DNA from 3 places in the Trichocoleus sp. ST-U2 genome. Region 2 is predicted to be linked to each of the others. Evidence: predicted binding sites of a transcription regulator. Region 2 holds the regulator's gene; each other region holds the start of a gene.

Region 1 (6,853 bases), on a different contig from region 2:
GGTGCGAACGCCGCGATCGTACAAATCCTTACTGAAGGTAATCGCATTGCCATTGCGCGATAAAGTCATCGCCGTACACACAGGCAGTGGCGGGCCATCGGCTCCCAAGGTCATTGCCATCGGCATTCCGGCAACCATCTGGGCAGCGTCTAGGCGTCCCGTCGCCACCCCTTGCGCGATCGCTTTCCAACTGGGTTCGCGGTTCAGCGTCACATCTTCTAACCCGTGCTTGGCGAAGAAACCTTTTTCCTTTGCCACCACCAATGGGGCGCAGTCAGTTAGGGGAATAAAGCCAATTTCCAAATTGACTTTCTCCAATCCATTCCGGGCAACCACCGCCGGTTGCGTTGCTTTGCGCTGCTTGGCTTTTTTCTGCTGGTTGAGGAAGTAAATCATCTCATTGCGCAAACCGTAGTAGCTGGGATGATTGACAACCTCCATGCGCTTGCGCGGGCGAGGGATGGAGACTTCCAGAATTTGCCCGATATGGGCATCTGGGCCGTTAGTCAGCATTACGATGCGGTCAGATAGTAGCAGCGCTTCGTCCACATCGTGCGTCACCATGATTGCGGTGACTTTGCTTTCCTGACAGATTTGCATCAGCTTTTCTTGCAAGCCGCCCCGTGTCAAGGCGTCTAGTGCGCCGAACGGTTCATCGAGTAGCAGTAACTTAGGACGAAGGGCGAGGGCACGCGCAATCGCTACCCGCTGTCTCATTCCCCCGGATAGCTGACCGGGTCGTTTATCCGCAGCGTGCCGCAATCCCACCAAATCGATGTGATGCTCCACAATCCCCTTGCGCTCACCTCTGGGCCGATCCTGTAATACTTCATCTACCCCCAGAGCGATGTTTTCCCGCACGGTGAGCCAGGGAAGCAGCGAATAATTTTGGAACACGACCATTCGGTCTGGTCCCGGCGAAGTCACCTGTCGCCCTTCTAAAATCACTCCCCCACTCGTCGGTCTATCTAGACCAGCCACCATATTTAGTAGGGTTGATTTGCCGCATCCAGAATGTCCAATTAAAGAAACAAATTCACCTTGTTTGATTTTCAGGTCAATATTCTTGAGTGCCACATAAGTACCGCCATTGGCAAGCGAGTACACCCGGTCAACATGGTCAATTTCTACAAAGACAGACATAGCAATAGGGTCGAGGTATGAGGACTGAGAGAAGTGAGGACTGAGGTATGAGGGCTGACGACTGAGAGAAGGAACTAAAAGAGGAGTCAGGGATAAGGATTGAGGATGAGTTGAGAAGTTAAGGGCGAAGAGTTTATTTAATACTTCCTACTCAGCCCTCAGTCCTGAGTCTTCAGTCCTTACTTCTGTTCCTCTGGTACAACTTTGGAGGCAACGAAGCCTACTAGCCTATCTAGCAGCAAACCAACAACACCGACATACACAAGTGCAAGAATAATTTGGCTCAGTAAAGAATTGTTGTAAGCATCCCAGATGAAGAAACCAATTCCCACACCACCGACTAACATTTCAGCCGCAACAATTGCCAGCCAAGACAAACCAATACCAATCCTAAGTCCAGTAAAGATATAAGGAACCGCTGCGGGAAAGAGAATCTTAAAGAAATACTTCTGCTTAGAAAGCCGCAACACTCTGGCAACGTTTCGGTAATCTTGAGGAATCTGCTGCACTCCCACCGTGGTGTTAATAATAATGGGCCATATCGACGTGATAAAAATTACGAAAATAGCTGAGGGATTACTTTGTTGAAATGCTGCCAGAGAAATCGGTAGCCATGCCAGAGGGGGAATGGTACGCAGAACCTGAAAGAGGGGGTCTAAAGCGCGGTAAGTAAACTGATTGGTACCAATCAAAATCCCCAACCCAATCCCAACTAAGGTAGACAGAGAGAAGCCAATCGCTACCCGTTGTAAACTGGCGAAAATTTGCAACGCCAAGCCTTTATCCGTACCGCCATTATCAAAAAATGGATTGATAATATAGGGGTTCCAAGTTTCTCTTAGTACTTGGATTGGCCCTGGCAAACCTTTAGAACCCGGAGGGCAGAGGATTTGCCAAAGGATCATAAAAGCTGCAAGTGCTAGCAGCGGTGGCACAATATGTTTAAGTTTCTTCTGAAAGAAGGTTCCGATTAACTTCTGGGGATTATTACTTGAAAGGCGATTCTCAGTTCTAGCGGTCATTCTCGCTCCTAATTATTAATCATATTGATTCGTCATTGGCTAGCGAACAGCGAATAGCGGATTTCTCTTGAACTATTCGCTATTCGCAATTTATGCCTTCTTAATCTTGAGACTCTTCAAGTATTCCTCTGGCTTTTCTGGGTCAAACTTGACGCCATCAAAGAATGTTTCAACACCACGAGAACTGCTAGTCGGAATTTCTGAAGCAGGAACTCCTAGTGCTTTGGCTGCCTCTTTCCAGAGGTCTTCCCGGTTCACTTTGTCAACAAGTTCTTTAATGTTGGTGTCAGCAGGAATATTCCCCCAACGGATGTTTTCAGTTAGGAACCAGGTGTCGTGACTCTTGTAGGGATAAGAAGCGTTATCTGACCAGAACTTCATCAGTAGCGGACTATTTTGCACGACCGGGCGACCATCGCCGTAGTCAATGTTGCCTTTGGAGCGTTCGATAATATCTTTGGCTGGGACTTTAAACCATTTTGCTTGGGAGACAATTTGGCACATCTCTTCTTTGTTTTCTGCCTTGTCGCACCACTGCTGGGCTTCTTGGATTGCCATTAGCAGCGCTTTGGCAGAATTGGGATTTTTATCTACCCAATCAGCCCGCATCGCAAAAGCTTTTTCGGGATGGTCTTTCCACAGTTCTCCCGTTACCAAGGCGGTGTAACCCTGCCCTTGGTTCACCAGCTGGGCGTTCCACGGTTCGCCTACACAGAAGGCTTCCATGTTGCCCGTTTTCATATTCGCCACCATCTGAGGCGGTGGTACGGGGACTGTAGAAATATCCTTGTTTGGATCGATGCCGCCTGCGGCTAACCAGTAGCGCATCCAGAGGTCGTGGGTGCCACCAGGATAGGTAATGGCTGCCTTGAAGTCATTTTTGCCCCCAGCTTTGGTAAAGGCTTCTTTAAGTCCTTTGCTGTCTAAGCCAACTTTGGATTCTTTGTAAGTATTGGCAACAGAAATTGCTTGACCATTGGTATTCAACCGCGCCAGGATGTACATCGGCACTGGCTGCTTGTTCTTGGTTTGTCCCAAGCTCATAAAGTAAGGCATGGGGGATAAAATATGCGCCCCATCAATGCCACCGGCGTTACCGGCTGTGCCTAGCTCCAAGTTATCGCGGGTGACGGGCCAGGAAGCTTGCTTGACAACCTCAACCTCTGTCATGCCGTATTTGGCAAACAACCCTTTTTCCTGGGCTACAACTAGGGGCGCGGAATCCGTTAGAGCAATAAATCCTAGCTTGGCGGTGGTTGTTTCTACTTTCGGCGCGTTGGCTGCCGTGCTGGTGGCAACGGGGGAGGATTTTGAAGCGGACTTGGCGCTATCGGTCGGGCCGGAACTACAGCCATGAGCTAGCAAGCTTCCGGCTGTGGCTGCGCCTGCTGTAATGATAAATTGCCGTCTAGAAACTCTGCTCATATTTCTCTTGGAAGTGGTAACTCGGTGGTACGTAGTCGGGAATTAGTGGTAGGGAGTCGCTAAAAGCTTCTTTGCAACTCCTAGAAGCGAGGAGTCGCCCCAAACTGTTTGATCAATAAATTCCGCAATACAGGTTTGAGGTCTTCGCAGGGAATGCTTTTCTGGACGCAGGTACCCAAATGGGCTTCTTTACCAACTGTGCCTCCCATGTAAAGATCGACACCTTCTAAGGTTTTGCCGTTTTTGCGAACTTTTGTCCCCATCAAACCGATGTCGGCTACTTGAGGCTGACCGCAGGAGTTGGGGCAACCAGTCCAGTGAATCCGCACGGGTTTAGTTAGAGATAATTCTGCTCCCAGTTCTTCAATCGTTGCCAGGGCACGGTTTTTAGTTTCAATTAAGGCAAAGTTGCAGAACTGCGATCCGGTGCAGGAGACTAGCGATCGCGCTAAAGGATCGGGATTGATCGAGAATCGTTCTAGCAGGGGTTCGGCTAAGCAGGCGTCTAAGCGCGAGTCGGGAATATTCGGGATGATGACATTTTGCTCAACGGTGAACCGCATTTCGCCGTTGCCGTAAACTTCAGCCATCCGAGCCAGGTCAAACATATCCTGGGCATAGAGACGCCCCACGGGAACGTGTAAGCCGACGTAGTTTAAGCCGGGTTGCTTTTGGGGGTACACGCCGATGTGGTCGCGCTTTTCCCAGTCAATTTCGTCCTTTTCGGCGGCTGGTTGGAGGGGCTTCTCCAGATATTCTTCTACCAAGGCTCGGAATTGTCCTAACCCCAATTCATCGATCAGCCACATCAGCCGTGCTTTGTGCCGATTCGATCGGGGACCGCGATCGCGAAAAACTTCTAAAACGGCTCGGCATACCTCTACAACATCGTCAGGATGCACCCAAGCGTTAAGGGGAATGGCAGCATCGCACCGTTTGGCAGAGAACAAACCACCGACGAGGACATTAAACCCAAAGATGCCCTCTTTGTAGGCGGGGACGAAAGCAAGGTCGTTGATTTCAGCGTGAACCGAGTTGTCGCGACAACCCGCGATCGCAATATTGAATTTCCGGGGCAGATTGCTGAAAGCTTTGTTGCCTTCCCCATGATTCGTAATCATGTCCTGGACTTGCTGCACAAGACTCCGCGTATCAAACAATTCATCCGCATCAATCCCCGCGACTGGCGAACCTGTGATGTTGCGGACGTTATCCATCCCCGACTGAATGCTGGTCATCCCGACTCGCTCTAACCGTCGGAAAATTTCTGGCACATCCTCGATTCGGACTCCCCGCAGTTGGATATTTTGCCGGGTGGTGATGTCGCCGCTGCCATCTTCGCCGTAACGCTGCACAATCTCGGCGAGCATTCGCATTTGATCGCTGGTGAGGAGACCGCTGGGCATCCGCATCCGCATCATAAATTTTCCGGGCGTAACGGGTCTGAAGAAAATCCCTACCCACTTGAGTCGGTGGTCGCGGTCTGTTTCGTCCATCGCCTCCCAGCCAACCTGGGCAAAATGTTCAATTTCTGCCTTTACCGCCAGACCATCTTTCTCTGCTTTGAATTTTTCAAATTTATTAAGACTTGCTGTGGGCGTGGCTGTGCTTGTCATGGGTGTGTCCTCATTACGTGGCGCTCGAATGCCCGCAAACGGATAATCTTGTGTTTGTCAATTGCTCGTTGATGATAAGTTATGCAAACTCAACTGTGAAATTCGTATAAGAAATTACAAAATGTTAATACGAATGAAGTTTTTGCATCGATCGGATGCCATTTAGTCATGACATCCCCCTTAAGGAGGATTAATGATTTACATAAGAAATTCTTGTGGCGAGGGGTTTTGGGGAAGCGATCGCGACCCCAAAACCCCTATCAATGCAATCATTGAGTTTCCCGCAACTCACAGCCGTCAAATAAGAAAACTCACACAAAAGTGATTTGCCTCCCCTTGAACGTGGAGTTAAGCAATTTTGTGAGAATTTACAATCGTTAAAACCGGATTACCAGGAAATATTCAAACCGTTAGTAGGGAACGCTCTTTTGTACGATAGGCATAGAACGGGTACGAAACTCGGCAAATTACTAAATGATCATCCCGACTTCTGTGCTGGCAGATTTGCTGCAAGTCCTGCCCCAGCTGCGACCTCAAATGTATTTCAAGTCTTCCTTAATCGCCTTATCTCATGCGATGGAAGACCAGGTTCTGGCATCTTTAGACCAGCATCTGGTGATTGCCAGTTTCCAGCGAGAGCGCTTCTATCGTCAGGAAGCTCACCGTTATCGACGGATTGCAGAACGGACAGAGCAGTTATATGTGCTGGCAGCCCCAGAAACCGACTTTAGCAACAGTTCGGAAGCTTACGAAACTGTTGCTTTTGAGCCGACCGATGGTTTAAGTCAAGAGTGGCACTTAGTGGTGATCGGGCAGAATTATGCTACCTGCTTGGTTTGTCGAGAACGAAACCTAACAGAGGATGGGCGATCGCGTCAGGGTGTAAGAGGAAAGACCGCACCTAGAAAAGGAATCGCACCCGCGTTTTCCCCTAGCCGCCGCACTTCTGACCTTCCTCGAACCACCTCCCGATTGCGGATGTCATCGTTTGAAGGGATAGACCCCGCCCGCCGGTTTGAGGGAATCTGGACGTTCGATCGGCAAGTCAGTTGCATCGTTGCTGAATTATTACTCAATCGGATTTCGCAGTACCGTCCGGAATTGGCTCAAAAGCTCGCTCAAGCACGAAATATTTACGGCATTCCTTCGAGGGGAGAGTTTTTAGAAACTTCCTTTGGAAAAACCGATCGGGAAGCAGCGAATCGGCAGAATTTTTTAGTTCAAAACTCCGTACAGCCACAGGCGGCAAAGGAACCCTCCGCCCAAACTCCAGAGTCTCTAACCGACAATCCCGACCCCTTTGTTCAGTGCCTAGTCACTTACTTGCAAGCGGGGCAGTACAAGCTGCTCAAAGCTTATCGCTCAATTTCCGCCCAAGAACGCAAAGAACGCCTAGTCAACTCGATTACGGCTGCCATCCGGCGGGGTAGCCATACGGGACAGCCGTTACACCCGGATGAAATTCTATCCATTGCCGTACAGGAATTAGGACAGGCATTGTTTGCTTGCCGGTGTCTGATTTATCGTGCCGGGGAAATCGATACTTCTGCCACGATTAACCATGAATTTTTGAAAGTGACCGATAACGGGAATTCTCGACTTGCCTCTGCACTCGGTCAGGATTGGCCTTTACAGGAAAATCTTCTA
Region 2 (6,853 bases):
GATTTCCCCGGCTCTCGTTGCCTTTATCGGAGTGTATTTGCAAGGAAACCTATAACACGCCTTTAGAACTGGGGATCGTACCGCCACGACGGGGATCAACTTCGATTGCCATGCGGAGCGATCGCGCAAACGCTTTGAACGTCGCTTCAATAATGTGGTGCGAATTAATTCCATCTAGTTGGCGAATGTGCAGCGTCATCTGGCTGTGATTGACCAACGCCACAAAAAATTCCCGCACCAGCTGGGTGTCATAAGTCCCGACTCGCTGAGTCGGAATCTCTAAGCCATAGCTCAGATGAGGACGTCCGGAAAAATCTAACGCTACCTGAACCAACGCTTCATCGAGAGGGGCGAGGAAATTCCCAAATCGGACAATTCCTTTGCGATCGCCCAGTGCTTGATGCAACGCCATTCCTAGGGTAATTCCCACATCTTCATTGGTATGGTGGTCATCAATTTCCAAGTCTCCCGTCGCGGCTACATCCAAATCAATCAGGCTGTGAGAGGCGATTTGATGCAGCATATGGTCTAAAAACGGAATGCCGGTTTTGGCATTGCAAGTGCCATTCCCGTCTAATTTGACGGTGACGATAACATCCGTTTCGCCCGTCTTGCGGGGAACCCTTGCCATGCGAGGAGACAAAAGCTGTTCAATGCTTGGAGAAGGTGGAAATTGGCGATCGCGTGCCTGCATCGCAGATGCTCACTCAAGAAAATAAAGTTAAGTTTATTATCCTACGTTACTGAGCATCTGGGAGACGCGAAAGCCTTTAAAATGCAAAATTAAAAATTAAAAATTAGCAGAATCTTTGCTTTTTAATTTTTAATTTTTAATGTTTGATTCTTTTTACATCCCCATAATCTCGTATCCCGCATCGACATACAGCACCTGACCTGTAATGCCACTTGCCAAATCGCTACACAAGAAAGCAGCCGCATTTCCCACTTCTTTCTGAGTTACAGTGCGTCGCAGCGGTGCCACTTCCTCAACGTGATGGATCATATCCAGAATGCCACCTACCGCCGACGATGCCAAAGTACGGATGGGACCCGCCGAAATTGCATTCACGCGAATATTCTGCGGTCCTAATTCAGATGCCAGGTAACGGACACTCATTTCCAGTCCAGACTTGGCAATTCCCATCACGTTGTAGTTGGGGATCACCTTAACGCCGCCTAGATAAGTCAGCGTGACAATGCTGCCACCTTCTGTCATCAGTGGTTTTGCTGACCCAGCAAGTTGTACCAGCGAATAGGTACTAATTTCTAGAGCTTGGGTGAAGCCAGCACGAGTAGTGGTACTAAAATCACCTGATAAATCTTCCTTGTTCGCAAAAGCAAGACAATGGATCAGGATGTCTAGCTTGCCCCACTTATCGCGGATGGCGTCAAATGTAGACTGAATTTGGGTCTCATTCTGGACATCGCAGGGTAAAAATAAGCTGGGGTTGAGGGGTTCTACCAACTCTGCCACTTTTTTTTCAAAGCGGCCTCGGTCGTCTGGCAGGTAAGTCACTCCTAGATTCGCACCCGCTTGGTGCAGTTGCTGAGCAATCCCCCAGGCGATCGATCGATTGTTGGCAATGCCGGTGACAAGGGCGTTTTTTCCGGTTAAATCTAGCATAAATGTCGATTTTGAAGGCAATATTAGAGGATATCCGATTTAGGGGAGTATTCAAGATCGCGATCGCCCGGAGCAAGGCTGTCTAGTACGGGTAAGGAGCGTGCCTCCTTACTCACCATGCATCCCACCCGATAGCGCAGATACTGTCAAGATATCAACATTTTCCGTCATAATCTTACTTGCCTTGAGCAGGGAGAGAACTAAAGAAGGTAGCCGGGGAAACTACTTTAAAATTTTGTATCAAATAGCACAAAAACCGCTTGGAAGTCAGTTTATCTGTGTCTAATGTCAGAAAACTCTCATAGTTGTTTTGCTATGGTTAAAGTTCCTCCGACAGAAAGTTGCAGAAGTCTGTAGGGCAGCATTTAGGAAAAAGGAAGTGGCAGTGACGCAAGATAGACCGCTAGCAGCTGTGTTCCGTCAACTGGGAGGTGGGGCGTTTCCACCCGTGGTGGAAACTTTTGAGCGGGGCAAGACGATCTTTTTCCCAGGAGACCCGGCTGAACGGGTATACTTTTTGCTCAAAGGTGCAGTAAAGCTGTCTCGCGTGTATGAAGCTGGGGAAGAAATTACCGTGGCGCTGCTGCGAGAAAACAGCGTTTTTGGAGTACTGTCCTTAATTACAGGGCATCGTTCGGATCGGTTTTATCACGCTGTAGCATTTACGCCAGTGGAGCTGCTTTCGGCACCGATCGATCAGGTAGAGCAATCGCTCAAGGATAATCCGGAGCTATCGATGTTGATGCTGCGAGGGCTTTCTTCGCGCATTTTGCAAACAGAAATGATGATTGAGACATTAGCTCACCGAGATATGGGATCGCGCTTGGTGAGTTTTCTATTGATTCTGTGCCGTGATTTTGGCGTTCCTACCGCCAATGGAATTACGATCGATCTGAAGCTTTCTCATCAAGCGATCGCTGAAGCAATTGGCTCCACTAGGGTAACAGTCACCCGCTTACTGGGAGATTTGCGGGAGGAAAAAATGATTTCTATCCACAAGAAAAAAATTACGGTACACAACCCAGTTACACTGAGTCAGCAGTTTACTTGAAAACAGCTAGAGGCTTTGGTCAGGTTGTCGGTTAGGTTGTCGGTTAAAACGGCATGGTAGCGCGAGCAAGTTATCAAGTTTTAACATTTAGTCGGGAGTTCAGTTAAAAGGTCTCAGGTTTTAAGCGGATAGTTTTCAACCTTGCAACCTTTAACCTTTCCGATTTCACCTTCGATCTTTAATTCCTGTTAACCCTTTCTCTAGCCTGCGATGCGATAGGCTGTAACTGGAATGACTGTAGCAGACAATGACCGACAGTGCGCTCTTCCTGATTTTGTCTATTTTAGTGTTGGGAAGCGTCATCGCAACGGTAGGCGATCGCATTGGCACGCGCGTGGGAAAAGCACGCCTGTCGTTGTTCAATCTGCGTCCCCGCAAAACAGCTGTTTTAGTAACGATTCTAACGGGACTAACGATTTCTGCCTCAACACTGACAATCATCTTTGCGACAAGCGAACAATTGCGGATTGGAGTTTTTAGACTCCAAGAAGTGCAGAAAAAACTCAAGACAGCAAGTAAGGATATTGCTAAAGCGAACGAGCAGAAACGGAAAACCGAAAGCGAACTTGCTAAAACCGCCGCCCAAAAAGAGCAAGTAGAGAAGGAACTCGCTCAAGCTCGCACCCAGCAATCTGTCGCTCAGCAGCGCTTAGATGCGATTAATCGATCTTTGGCAGCTGCGCTGGCTAAACAAGGCCAGACGGAGGCGCAACTAAATCAGACTCAAAGCGAACTGACCCGGGTTGCCAGCAGCTTTCAGCAAACCCAAAAACAGCTTACATCTGTCTCAGGGCAAGCCAAGACGCTACGTTCCGAAATCCAACAACTTCAAGCAGAACGCCAAGAATTGCTCCAGCAGCGAAATCAAGTCAGAGCTGAAATTACTGAATTCAAAGCGAAAGTGACTCAGCGCGACCAAAAAATTGCCCAGCAAGACCGAGCAATTAGCCAACGCGATGAGCAAATTCTCAAGCGGGATCAAGCCCTTGTCGAACTTGATGAGAAACTTGCTGCCTTTCGGAAGAGCCTGAGCGATCGCGATGAGCAAATTGCCCAGCGAGACAAAGCCTTATCTCTACTTGACAACAAAATTTCTCAACGAGATGAGGTGATTGCCCAGCGAGAAAATCGCCTTAAAGAACTCGAAAAACAACAAGCTTCCCTAGAGCAGGAAGTGGCAACCTTAGAACAGTATTACCAGTCTTATCAAACTTTGCGTCAGGGTAGTCTGGCACTGCTGCGCGGTCAGGTTCTGGCGGCTGGCGTTTTTCGTATTGTCGAGCCAGCCGCAGCCCGACAGGTCATCGAGCAGCTGTTACGGGAAGCGAATCGGACAGCGATTAAAGCGACCCAACCCGGTCTCAACAAGGTGGCGAACGAGCGGGTCGTGCAAATTACAGAGGCACAGGTAGAGCAACTGATCAACCAGATTCAGGATGGTCGAAACTATGTAGTCCGAGTTTTTTCGGCAGGGAACTATGTCCAGGGAGAAAAGCAGGTACAAGTCTTTGCAGACGCCGCACCCAATCAAGTTGTATTCCGCACTGGTGAAGTCGTAGCAACGACATCTGCCGATCCTTCAAACATGACCGACCAACAAATTCGGCAGCGGATTGACCTGCTGCTTGGAGCATCCCAGTTCCGAGCCACTCGCGCGGGGATTTTGGGCGATACAGTTCAGGTTGGCGACAATCGAATTGTTAGCTTGATTCGGTTTATCGAGCAGTTGAAAAAGCACAATAAGCCGATTTCTCTGAAAGCGGTCGTGGCAGAGGACGCCTATATTGCCGGACCCATGAAATTAAATTTGGAGGCAGTTGAAGACGGAGAAGTTGTGGTGAGGATGTAATTTATTAGTCATGAGTGATGAGATGATGACTAATGGCAATTAACCATTCGTAAATTAGCAATTAGCCAATTCAGATGATTTTAGGGTTCGATCCAGGGCGCGATAAGTGTGGTTTAGCCGTAGTGGGGAAAGACAATTCTCTGCATTACCACCAGGTTGTACCAGCAGAAGCAGCGATCGCAACGATCCTTGACTTATGTGAAGAGTACCCAATTGATACTCTGGTGATGGGCGATCAAACCACTTCCAAAAGTTGGAAAAAGAAACTTCAGCAATTCCCAACGTTGGTGCCGATTGTCCTGGTAGATGAGCGCTACAGTACATTGGAAGCACGCGATCGCTATTGGCAAATGTACCCTCCCCAAGGTTTAGGACGCCTGATTCCCCAAGGGATGCGGAGTCTACCCCGACCAATCGATGACATTGTTGCCATCCTCCTCATCGAAAGATACATGAAGCAACGAGAGACGAGGAACTAGGAAACTCTGTCATTCTTAACTTTCTTAATTTAAACTGAACTCAAAACTCAAAACTTTTAAAGTTCCGCCCGGATCGTAAACGCATAGTCCCCTCCAGGCTCTAGCTGGTAATCTTTCTGTTCTAAAAATCGACCCAGAGGTTCCTGAATTAAAGCGCGTCCCAAAGAGGGTGTCACCGACAATTGACCCTGTCGGAAACACCACTGGAACTGCCATTCATATTCCGCCGCCGTGACTTCCCCTGCCAGAAAGCCCCGTTGCCAGGAAAGATGGGTAATTCGGACGTGGGCAGTAGTTTGAGGTAAACGCTTAGAACTCACAATCGCTGTGCCGATCAAATACCTTCATTCAGCAACAATACTAAACTTATTGCGATCGCCTTCGAGATAACATCATTCTCACAGCTGATACTGAGCTGGCACGAACCGAGTAAAAATATCCCTCTGGATATGGAAAGTGCCAGACTAGATCGGTATTGACTAGGATGAAAGAAGAGTAACATCTGAGCAAAAAAGGTGCAATTTTGAGTCGTTTATCGTCTGACCGAACCCCAAATGCCAGCCAGTTCCCTTCACAAACCCCGGACGCGACAGATTTGGATCGGGAACTAGATAACGCCATTTTGAGCTTTGATGACATCCAAGCAGAACTGAATTACAAAAAGGCGCAAAATGCTCTGCGAGACTTGGTAGATAACCTGGATCTCACTCCTCAAGAGCGGACGGGACTGGAATCCGAGATTAATGATTTGGCAACGATGCTGGAGAAGTTAGATCGATCGGTCGTCCAGATTGCCGCCTTTGGGATGGTGGGACGGGGTAAATCTTCAGTACTGAACGCCTTATTAGGTCAGAACGTGTTTGAAACGGGACCGCTTCATGGCGTCACCCGCACCCATCAAGGTGCCAGCTGGCAACTGACTCAGGAGAATGAGACGGGAAGCGTCAGCGATATCCTACGAGTCACGCTGCCGAGTGCGGGCAATTCCCAAATCGAGCTAATTGACACCCCTGGAATTGACGAAGTAGACGGAGAAACCCGCGAAACCTTAGCCAGACAAGTTGCCAGACAAGCAGACTTGCTGCTGTTTGTCATTTCGGGCGACATGAACAAGGTGGAATACGAGGCACTATCGCAATTGCGGGAAGTCGGTAAACCGATGTTGCTGGTATTTAACAAAATTGACCAGTATCCGGATGCCGACCGGATGGCGATTTACCGCAAAATTCGGGATGAACGGGTGCGGGAATTGCTCTCACCGGATGAAATTGTGATGGTTGCTGCCTCTCCCCTGGTGGCGCAGGCGGTTCGTCGTCCTGACGGAACAAGGGCAGTGCAGCGACGACCAGGATCGCCGCAAGTCCTGGATTTGAAGCTGAAAATTTTGGAAATTTTGCACCGGGAAGGCAAGGCTTTGGTAGCGCTCAACACCATGCTGTATGCCGATGATGTGAACGAACAGATGATTGCTAGGAAGATGCAGATTCGCGATGAAAGTGCGAATCAGATTATCTGGAAAGGGGTGATGACGAAGGCAGTTGCGATCGCACTCAACCCAGTTACGGTTGTCGATCTCCTCAGCGGTGCCGTTATCGATGTGGCAATGATTCTCACTTTATCTAAACTCTACGGCATCCCCATGACCCAACCTGGAGCGGTGGGACTGCTACAAAAAATTGCCATCAGTATGGGTGGAATTAGCGCTAGCGAACTTTTGGCAACTTTGGGACTGAGTTCTCTGAAAAGTCTCTTAGGACTCTCCGCACCCGCAACGGGTGGAGTGTCTTTAGGTCCCTATCTATCAGTTGCTGTGACTCAGGCAGGTGTTTCTGGGGTTTCTTCTTATGGGA
Region 3 (6,853 bases), on a different contig from region 2:
AGATTTGCCCGTCTTGCCCCATTCCCCGGCACGACTGGCTGAGATTGAGTTACTGCCGTTTCAAGAAGCAATCGGTACAGGTACAGCCTCCGGTGTAGATGCCGTAATGAGTGCCCATCTCCTGATCCCGGCTTGGGATGCCGAACGCCCTGCCACCCTTTCCCAACCGATTTTGACTCAACTGCTGCGGCAACAGCTGGGATTTGAAGGATTAATTGTTACCGATGCATTGGTGATGGGAGCGATCGCCAACCGCTATGGAGCAAATGAAGCTCCAGTCTTAGCTGTCGAAGCCGGTGCAGATATTTTGCTGATGCCAGTCGATCCTGCGGGTGCTATCCAAGCGGTGTGCGACGCGGTAGCACAGGGACGCATTTCAGAGGCGCGAATTCGTGCCTCTGTTGAGCGTATCTGGACAGCCAAGCGCCGAGTCCAACAAGGCACAGCACAGCCGCCTGTAGAGGCAAGGGCGATCGCGCCTGAAGTCCAACCAGCGCCTTCCCCATTCCCTCCCCATCTCCTCCAACTAGCTCAACCACACGCCCTCGCCACATCTGCCAACATCGTGCGAGAGGCGCTCGTCGTTCATGGCGAAATTCCTTTACTTCCCAGTCAGGGCAACTTACGCAACTTAATCGTGGTGGATGACACCCTGAATTGTGATTTTCTCGATAAACAAGCACCGGCTGTGGCTCTGCCAAAACAGCACGGCTATCAACTCCAACTACTCGATCCCCACACCACCTTAATTCCTGGCTGGGTGTTTTATCATAAATCGGGTTTAAATGCCCAGCCAACCCTACTCCAGCTGTTCATCCGTGGGAATCCTTTCCGAGGCAGTGCTGGCTTGACACCGTTGGCTCAGGACTTGTTTAAAAAACTCTTAGGCAATGCCGAACTCCAAGCGCTAGTGATTTACGGCAGTCCTTATCTTCTGGAACAGTTTCTCCCACACCTGCCCCCACACATCCCTTGTGTGTTTTCTTACGGACAGATGCCAGCAGCTCAGGCGATCGCCCTTGAAGTTTTGTTCGGTGCCCCAGCTCTAAGCATTTAGCAACTGTGCAGCACATTGATTAATTTTGTTAATCAATGTCATAACCGTTATCACCGATTATTTACGGTGTCTTCAATTTGAAAATACAGGCTTAATTATAAATAGATCCGTTCTTCGACAATTTCATCAGCATAAGGATATATTTTTATGTCAAAGTTCCCTGACTTTTGAAATCCTTATTAAACGAATAAATTCATTTGTAACTTGATATACTGTTCAAAAATTATTTCCGCGCTAGGCAGTATTGGATTATATTAAGTTATAGTCGTAGCTCGTTAGTTTCGAGGCTGAGACCATGACTGCTGATATAATGCCGCCTAAATCATCTGTGCAATACTCCATCGACGTTCTTCAAGAAGAAGCCCGTCAATTAGTGGAGAAAGGAATTGTGACTCGTCAGCAACCCATCTACGTTCTGTGCCAGTACATCCCTGCACGGGAGTGGGTTTGTGTTGAGTGTGAATTAGAAAGATGCAATATCTTACTCCGCGATCGCATCGGCGATCTGATGGGGCAAGAACAATGGGACAACGATTGATATTTTTTTACCTTTAAGACAATCCTACAGTTCCACTGAAAACAGTGAAACTCAGGACAAGCTTGATTCCACGCTTGTCTCAACTTAAGGAAAGACTGCTTTTATTCTTTCACCTGTTGATTCTTAATTAGCCTGGTTTGGAGAATATTCTGATTCTTTCTAGTGCGAATAATTAAGTTCGCTTCTTAGACCTATCCAAAAAGTGAAGATGCCATTCTGAGCAAAACGTAGTGGAGCGTTGGCGTAACGTTGCGATCAACAATCGCGCTGCGATCGCGCAAATCTCTTTGCAGGATCTCTGCTCAAACCGAGATGCGTGACAACACTTCAACTCCTTCGTTTTGCTCAGCACAAACTTTCAGATAGGCTACTAGGAGCAAGCCTAATAAATGCTTTGATAAAGCTGCTAGCAATCCCCGACCTAAATCCCTGAGTTGGGGTCGCGCAGCTTTTCTAACTCAGTTCGCATTGCAGCAATTTGTGCAGTTAGCTCCTCTAGCTCCAATTGCGTATCTGGCTGGGCAACCGTTGTCACCGGCGTTGTCGCAGGGCGGCTCGGAGTTCCAGAAGATTGTGTGCTAGCTGCATCATTGGCTTGCGCCATTAGAGAATTCAGGAAAGTGCGGGCTTCAAGCTCCGTAATCTCTCCTTTTTCTGCTAGTTGTTGAACCACCAGATTGACGTCTGACTTTAACAGCTCAAGATTTTGCTCTCGCTTTTGAGTGTCTTGTACGCTCTCAACTAGAGAAGCGGTTGCACCCAAAGTAACGCGAAATCCTTTTTGTACTAACTCCAGCAGATTATTAGAGTTCATTAGATAAATCAGTCAGATTGAATGAAGGTTAGACAGCCCTTAGCGATCGCTTTCGATAAATAACCGCTCGGCACCACTCACTTTTAAGTTTCTAGCTTTCGGCTTTCCGCCAAGCGAGTAAACAAACGCAGGATCTGGCGTCTTAATGCTACCATTTAGCACACACAAAGGGACATTTTGCAGACTTCTTAGGGGAGTAGCATCCGTCCTAAGAAAGAATCTAAAGCAACCATTTGCCCGCCCAGTTTTAGCCCATCTGTTCTAAATACTGATTAACATCCTCAATTAAGCGAGTGAGTTCTGCCTCCGTAGTCAGGCGAATGCGGTCATCTCGGAGGGAGATCAAAACTTTAGCGGCAAAGGGAGTCGGCCAGATATTAGGATTGCAGAAAATCTCTAGAAAGACATCCCCCGTGTATCGATATTCCATTGGTTTTTGGGGATTGGTTTTGCCGCCGCCACCTGCAATGACTTTGAGACTCTGCATCAACTGAGCGATCGCGCCTTGTAAATCTTGGGCTGCCTGGGGCGTAAAGCTGAAGGAAACAGAACCTTCAACTAAGTTGAGGATGAGTTTTGAAGAAGACATGAGCAATCAAGAGTTTTGAATTGTGAATCAACTTATCACTCATAACTTAGAACAGACAGCATTTACAAGAGGATATATGCAAGGTGAAGCCACAAGCTTTAGACTGAATGCCATAGAACTCTAAATGGCGAGTGAGGAAAATTCTGTGGTAGCAGATAACCGCTCGGCAGTGCGTAAGGTTTTAATCATTACCCTACTGCTCAATCTGTTCGTCATGACGTTGAAGGCAGTGCTGGGGTCATGGACGGGTTCTCTCAGCTTGCTAGCGGATGCCTTGCATAGCGTTACCGATAGCGCCAACAACATTTTGGGATTAATTGCCAGCCGATTTTCTTCGCCCCAACCCGATCGGGATCATCCTTACGGACACCAGAAATTTGAGGGCGTGGGAGCGTTAGGAATTGCCGCCTTCTTAGGAATTGCCTGCTTTGAAATTCTGCAAGGGGCAATTGAACGAATTCTCAGCGGCGGTGGTAAACCCGTCATCATTTCCCCCTCTGAGCTGTGGTTACTGCTGATTGTGCTGGGCGTGAATATTTTTGTCACGTTCTACGAACGCCATGTTGGGCAGCAGGTAGGCAGCCCCATTTTAATTGCAGATGCCCAGCACACCATGAGCGATGTCTGGGTGACAATTGCTGTTTTGGGTGGGTTGATTGGCGTCTGGCAAGGACAGGTATTGAATCTGCCGCAACTTCAGTGGTTGGATATTATTCTCTCCTTTCCCGTTGCCTTGTTAGTGTTTCGCAGTGGTTGGAACGTGATTAAAGATAATTTGCCCTGGCTAGTCGATGAGATGGCGATCGCGCCCGAAGCCATTCATGGGATCGTCATCCAAGTTCCAGGAGTGATTAATTGTCACGAAATTGCTTCTAGAGGCGTTGTTGGGCGTCAGGTATTCATCGAAATGCACTTGATTGTAGACGTCACCGATGTAGAAACTGCCCACCAAATTACAGAAGAAGTCGAGAACCGCCTAAAAGAAAGATTTAGCCCCGTCCGAATTTTGATTCACATCGAGCCACCTGCTTACCAATCCGATCAAATTACCTACGAAGCAGAATCAAAATCTAGGTAGTTTTCCACAGATGAGGGGACTTTTCCACAGAATTTTACGAGTTTTCCACAAAAGTTAAAGAAAACATAATTTATTTCAAAATCCAGTTGAACCGCTCTTTCAAGCCAAAAAGAGACAGAGCTTTCACTCCGTCTCTTAAACTTTGCGTACCTTGGCGCTAACCTTTGGGTACCTTTGCGTTAAAAATTCTTACTACTTTATTATTCCCACTCGATAGTTCCAGGTGGCTTAGAAGTAATATCGTAAACCACTCGATTCACACCCCGAACTTCATTCACAATTCGGGTGGAAATCGTTTCCAACAAATCGTAGGGAACACGCGCCCAGTCTGCCGTCATGCCATCTTCGCTAGAAACAAAGCGCAAGACAATCGGGTAAGCGTAGGTGCGCTGATCGCCCATTACGCCTACGCTGCGGATCGGCAGCAACACGGCAAAAGCTTGCCAGAAGTCGTGGTACATCCCCTGGCGATTAATTTCCTGACGAACAATTAAGTCAGCATCCCGCAGGATATTTAACCGTTCTGGCGTCACTTCGCCTAAAATGCGAATCGCCAGTCCCGGACCAGGGAAGGGTTGCCGTTGTACAATTTCCTCTGGCAATCCAATCGAGCGACCGACTTTTCGCACTTCATCTTTGAACAATTTTCGTAAAGGTTCGATCAACTTGAAGCGCAAATCTTTGGGCAAGCCGCCGACGTTGTGATGACTCTTAATTTTCACTGCCACCCGTTCGCCACTTTTGGGATCGACGTTCGTGTCGGCTGATTCAATGACGTCGGGGTAGAGAGTACCTTGGGCAAGGTAGTCAAAGGGGCCAAGGCGTCGAGATTCTTCTTCAAATACGCGGATAAATTCGTGCCCGATGCGGCGACGCTTTTCTTCAGGATCGCTAATTCCTTCAATTTGATTGAGGAAGCGATCGCGTGCTTGCACATACTCGACAGAAATGTGAAATTGCTCGTGGAACAGCTTCACCAACCGTTCTGGTTCATACTTACGCATGAAGCCTTGGTCGATAAATACGCACGTCAGTTGGTCGCCAATTGCCTTGTGCAGCAAAAAGGCAAGCGTGGAAGAATCAACGCCGCCAGAAAGTGCTAGCAACACCCGCTTATCGCCGACTTTTGCCCGAATCTCTCGAATCGACTCCTCAACAAACGCCGCTGTTGTCCAAGTCGGTTCGCAGTCGCAGATGTGATAGACAAAGTTACGGATTAAGGCAATTCCCCCAATCGAATGGACGACTTCGGGGTGGAATTGAACTCCGTATAGCTTTTTCTCGTGATGAGCGATCGCTGCGGCTGGCGTATTTATCGTGTGTGCCAACACTTCAAACCCCGACGGCATCTTGGTTACAGAGTCCCCGTGGCTCATCCACATGGTCGTGCCATCTTCCACATTGGTGAGCAAATCTGTGGGATCGTCAATCAATAGCGACGCCTTGCCATACTCACCCCGGTCAGCTTTGGTGACTTCCCCACCCAATTGCTGCACCATTATCTGCATCCCGTAACAGACTCCCAGGACGGGAATCCCCAGGTTCCATATTTCCGGATCGCAATGGGGGGCACCCGTGTCATACACCGAACTTGGACCACCGGAGAAGATAATCCCCTTGGGATTTAGCTGTCGTAGCTGTTCGGCAGTGGTGCGATAGGAAAGAACTTCCGAGTAAACTTGTGTTTCCCGAATCCGACGGGCAATCAGTTCAGAATACTGAGAGCCGAAGTCAAGAATCACAATCATTTGGCGATTTAGTTGCCCCAAATACTCGATTTGAGGCGGTGTTTCAGTCTGGAGAGTCACCGGCTTATCCTGAGTAGGTAGAGTACAGATGTACAGATAGTCTTTAATGGATTAAAAACTGGCTAATTGTTTATTGCTATTAGCCAGTCTTCCATGATTCGATTACGCCACTGACAATAGCGGCAGATAAAAAACTTCTTTATTGCTATTTATTAAGTTGATGTGTATTCATATAAAACTAACACACTTGATACAGTAACGAGGTACCTGTTTTACTTTTAACGATAATTTGGCGATCGCGGTCAAACAGGACGGAACCGACCGTAACGAGTTGTTCGCTGTGAGTGCGGATGTAATCGTGCGATCGCTTGTCAATGCTTTGAGCGATCGCGCCATAAACTTGCCCCACCCAATCGGTACTACCTGCTGCATCCAATTGGCGCAGGTATTTCAAGGCGTCTTCAGCAGTGGCGCTCTTCAAAACTGCCTGCAATACCGGCGTTGGTAAACCGAGATTCGCACAATGAGCGGTCAAAATTTCCTGACGTCCATCTGCCAAGTGATGATGGGTGTGAAAAATCCCACCCGCAAGTTTCATCAATTTTCCGTGGTAGCCAAATAATAAGATATTCTTGACTTTTTGCACTCCTGATGATGCTAGCAATGGTCCCAGCCAATTCGCTGTCTTAATCATTCTTTCTGGATTGATTCCCAACCGCTGGGCTAAATCTAAGCCATTTTCCCCGATACAAAACACCAAACAATCAAAACAGTTAGCCTTCTGTTGCAGTTCCTCGCGGAAAGCCTCCAGTTGTCCGGGGGCACTCAGGGGTTGGGAAATGCCGCTTGTTCCGAGTAAGGAGAGTCCTTCCACAACCCCAAAGGCTTCATTTGAGGTGCGTTGAGCGAGTTTACGCCCTTCTGGCAAAATAATCGTCACCTGGATTTTCTCGTCAGGTTCCAGCATCCGCTCCAAATTCTCTCGGATCAGCCGCTGAGCATAACGATAAATAGCAGGTTGATCGTCAG

Evidence for each region. The regulator NtcA, encoded in region 2, controls nitrogen genes in cyanobacteria. The targets are predictions, from matches to a motif close to TTTGTANNNNNNNNTACAAA.
Region 1: the regulator NtcA is predicted to act here: its motif matches at 5,308-5,327, upstream of NC996_RS04930 (ferredoxin--nitrite reductase).
Region 3: the regulator NtcA is predicted to act here: its motif matches at 1,254-1,273, upstream of NC996_RS15475 (DUF4327 family protein).

The regions. Positions count from the first base shown of each region.
Region 1 is NZ_JAMPJY010000005.1:117,157-124,009, reverse strand. Features, by position in the region: gene NC996_RS04945 (nitrate ABC transporter ATP-binding protein) at 1-1,143, opposite strand, end outside; gene ntrB (nitrate ABC transporter permease) at 1,323-2,165, opposite strand; gene NC996_RS04935 (CmpA/NrtA family ABC transporter substrate-binding protein) at 2,256-3,590, opposite strand; gene NC996_RS04930 (ferredoxin--nitrite reductase) at 3,671-5,206, opposite strand; gene NC996_RS04925 (DICT sensory domain-containing protein) at 5,681-6,853, shown strand, end outside.
Region 2 is NZ_JAMPJY010000023.1:57,610-64,462, forward strand. Features, by position in the region: gene hisB (imidazoleglycerol-phosphate dehydratase HisB) at 50-694, opposite strand; gene fabI (enoyl-ACP reductase FabI) at 848-1,624, opposite strand; gene ntcA (global nitrogen regulator NtcA) at 2,004-2,675, shown strand; gene NC996_RS16340 (DUF3084 domain-containing protein) at 2,923-4,524, shown strand; gene NC996_RS16345 (pre-16S rRNA-processing nuclease YqgF) at 4,599-5,003, shown strand; gene NC996_RS16350 (DUF3146 family protein) at 5,060-5,323, opposite strand; gene NC996_RS16355 (GTP-binding protein) at 5,599-6,853, shown strand, end outside.
Region 3 is NZ_JAMPJY010000021.1:74,495-81,347, reverse strand. Features, by position in the region: gene NC996_RS15480 (glycoside hydrolase family 3 N-terminal domain-containing protein) at 1-1,057, shown strand, start outside; gene NC996_RS15475 (DUF4327 family protein) at 1,353-1,595, shown strand; gene NC996_RS15470 (hypothetical protein) at 2,017-2,409, opposite strand; gene NC996_RS15465 (hypothetical protein) at 2,657-2,998, opposite strand; gene NC996_RS15460 (cation diffusion facilitator family transporter) at 3,144-4,076, shown strand; gene guaA (glutamine-hydrolyzing GMP synthase) at 4,277-5,824, opposite strand; gene cbiD (cobalt-precorrin-5B (C(1))-methyltransferase CbiD) at 6,063-6,853, opposite strand, start outside.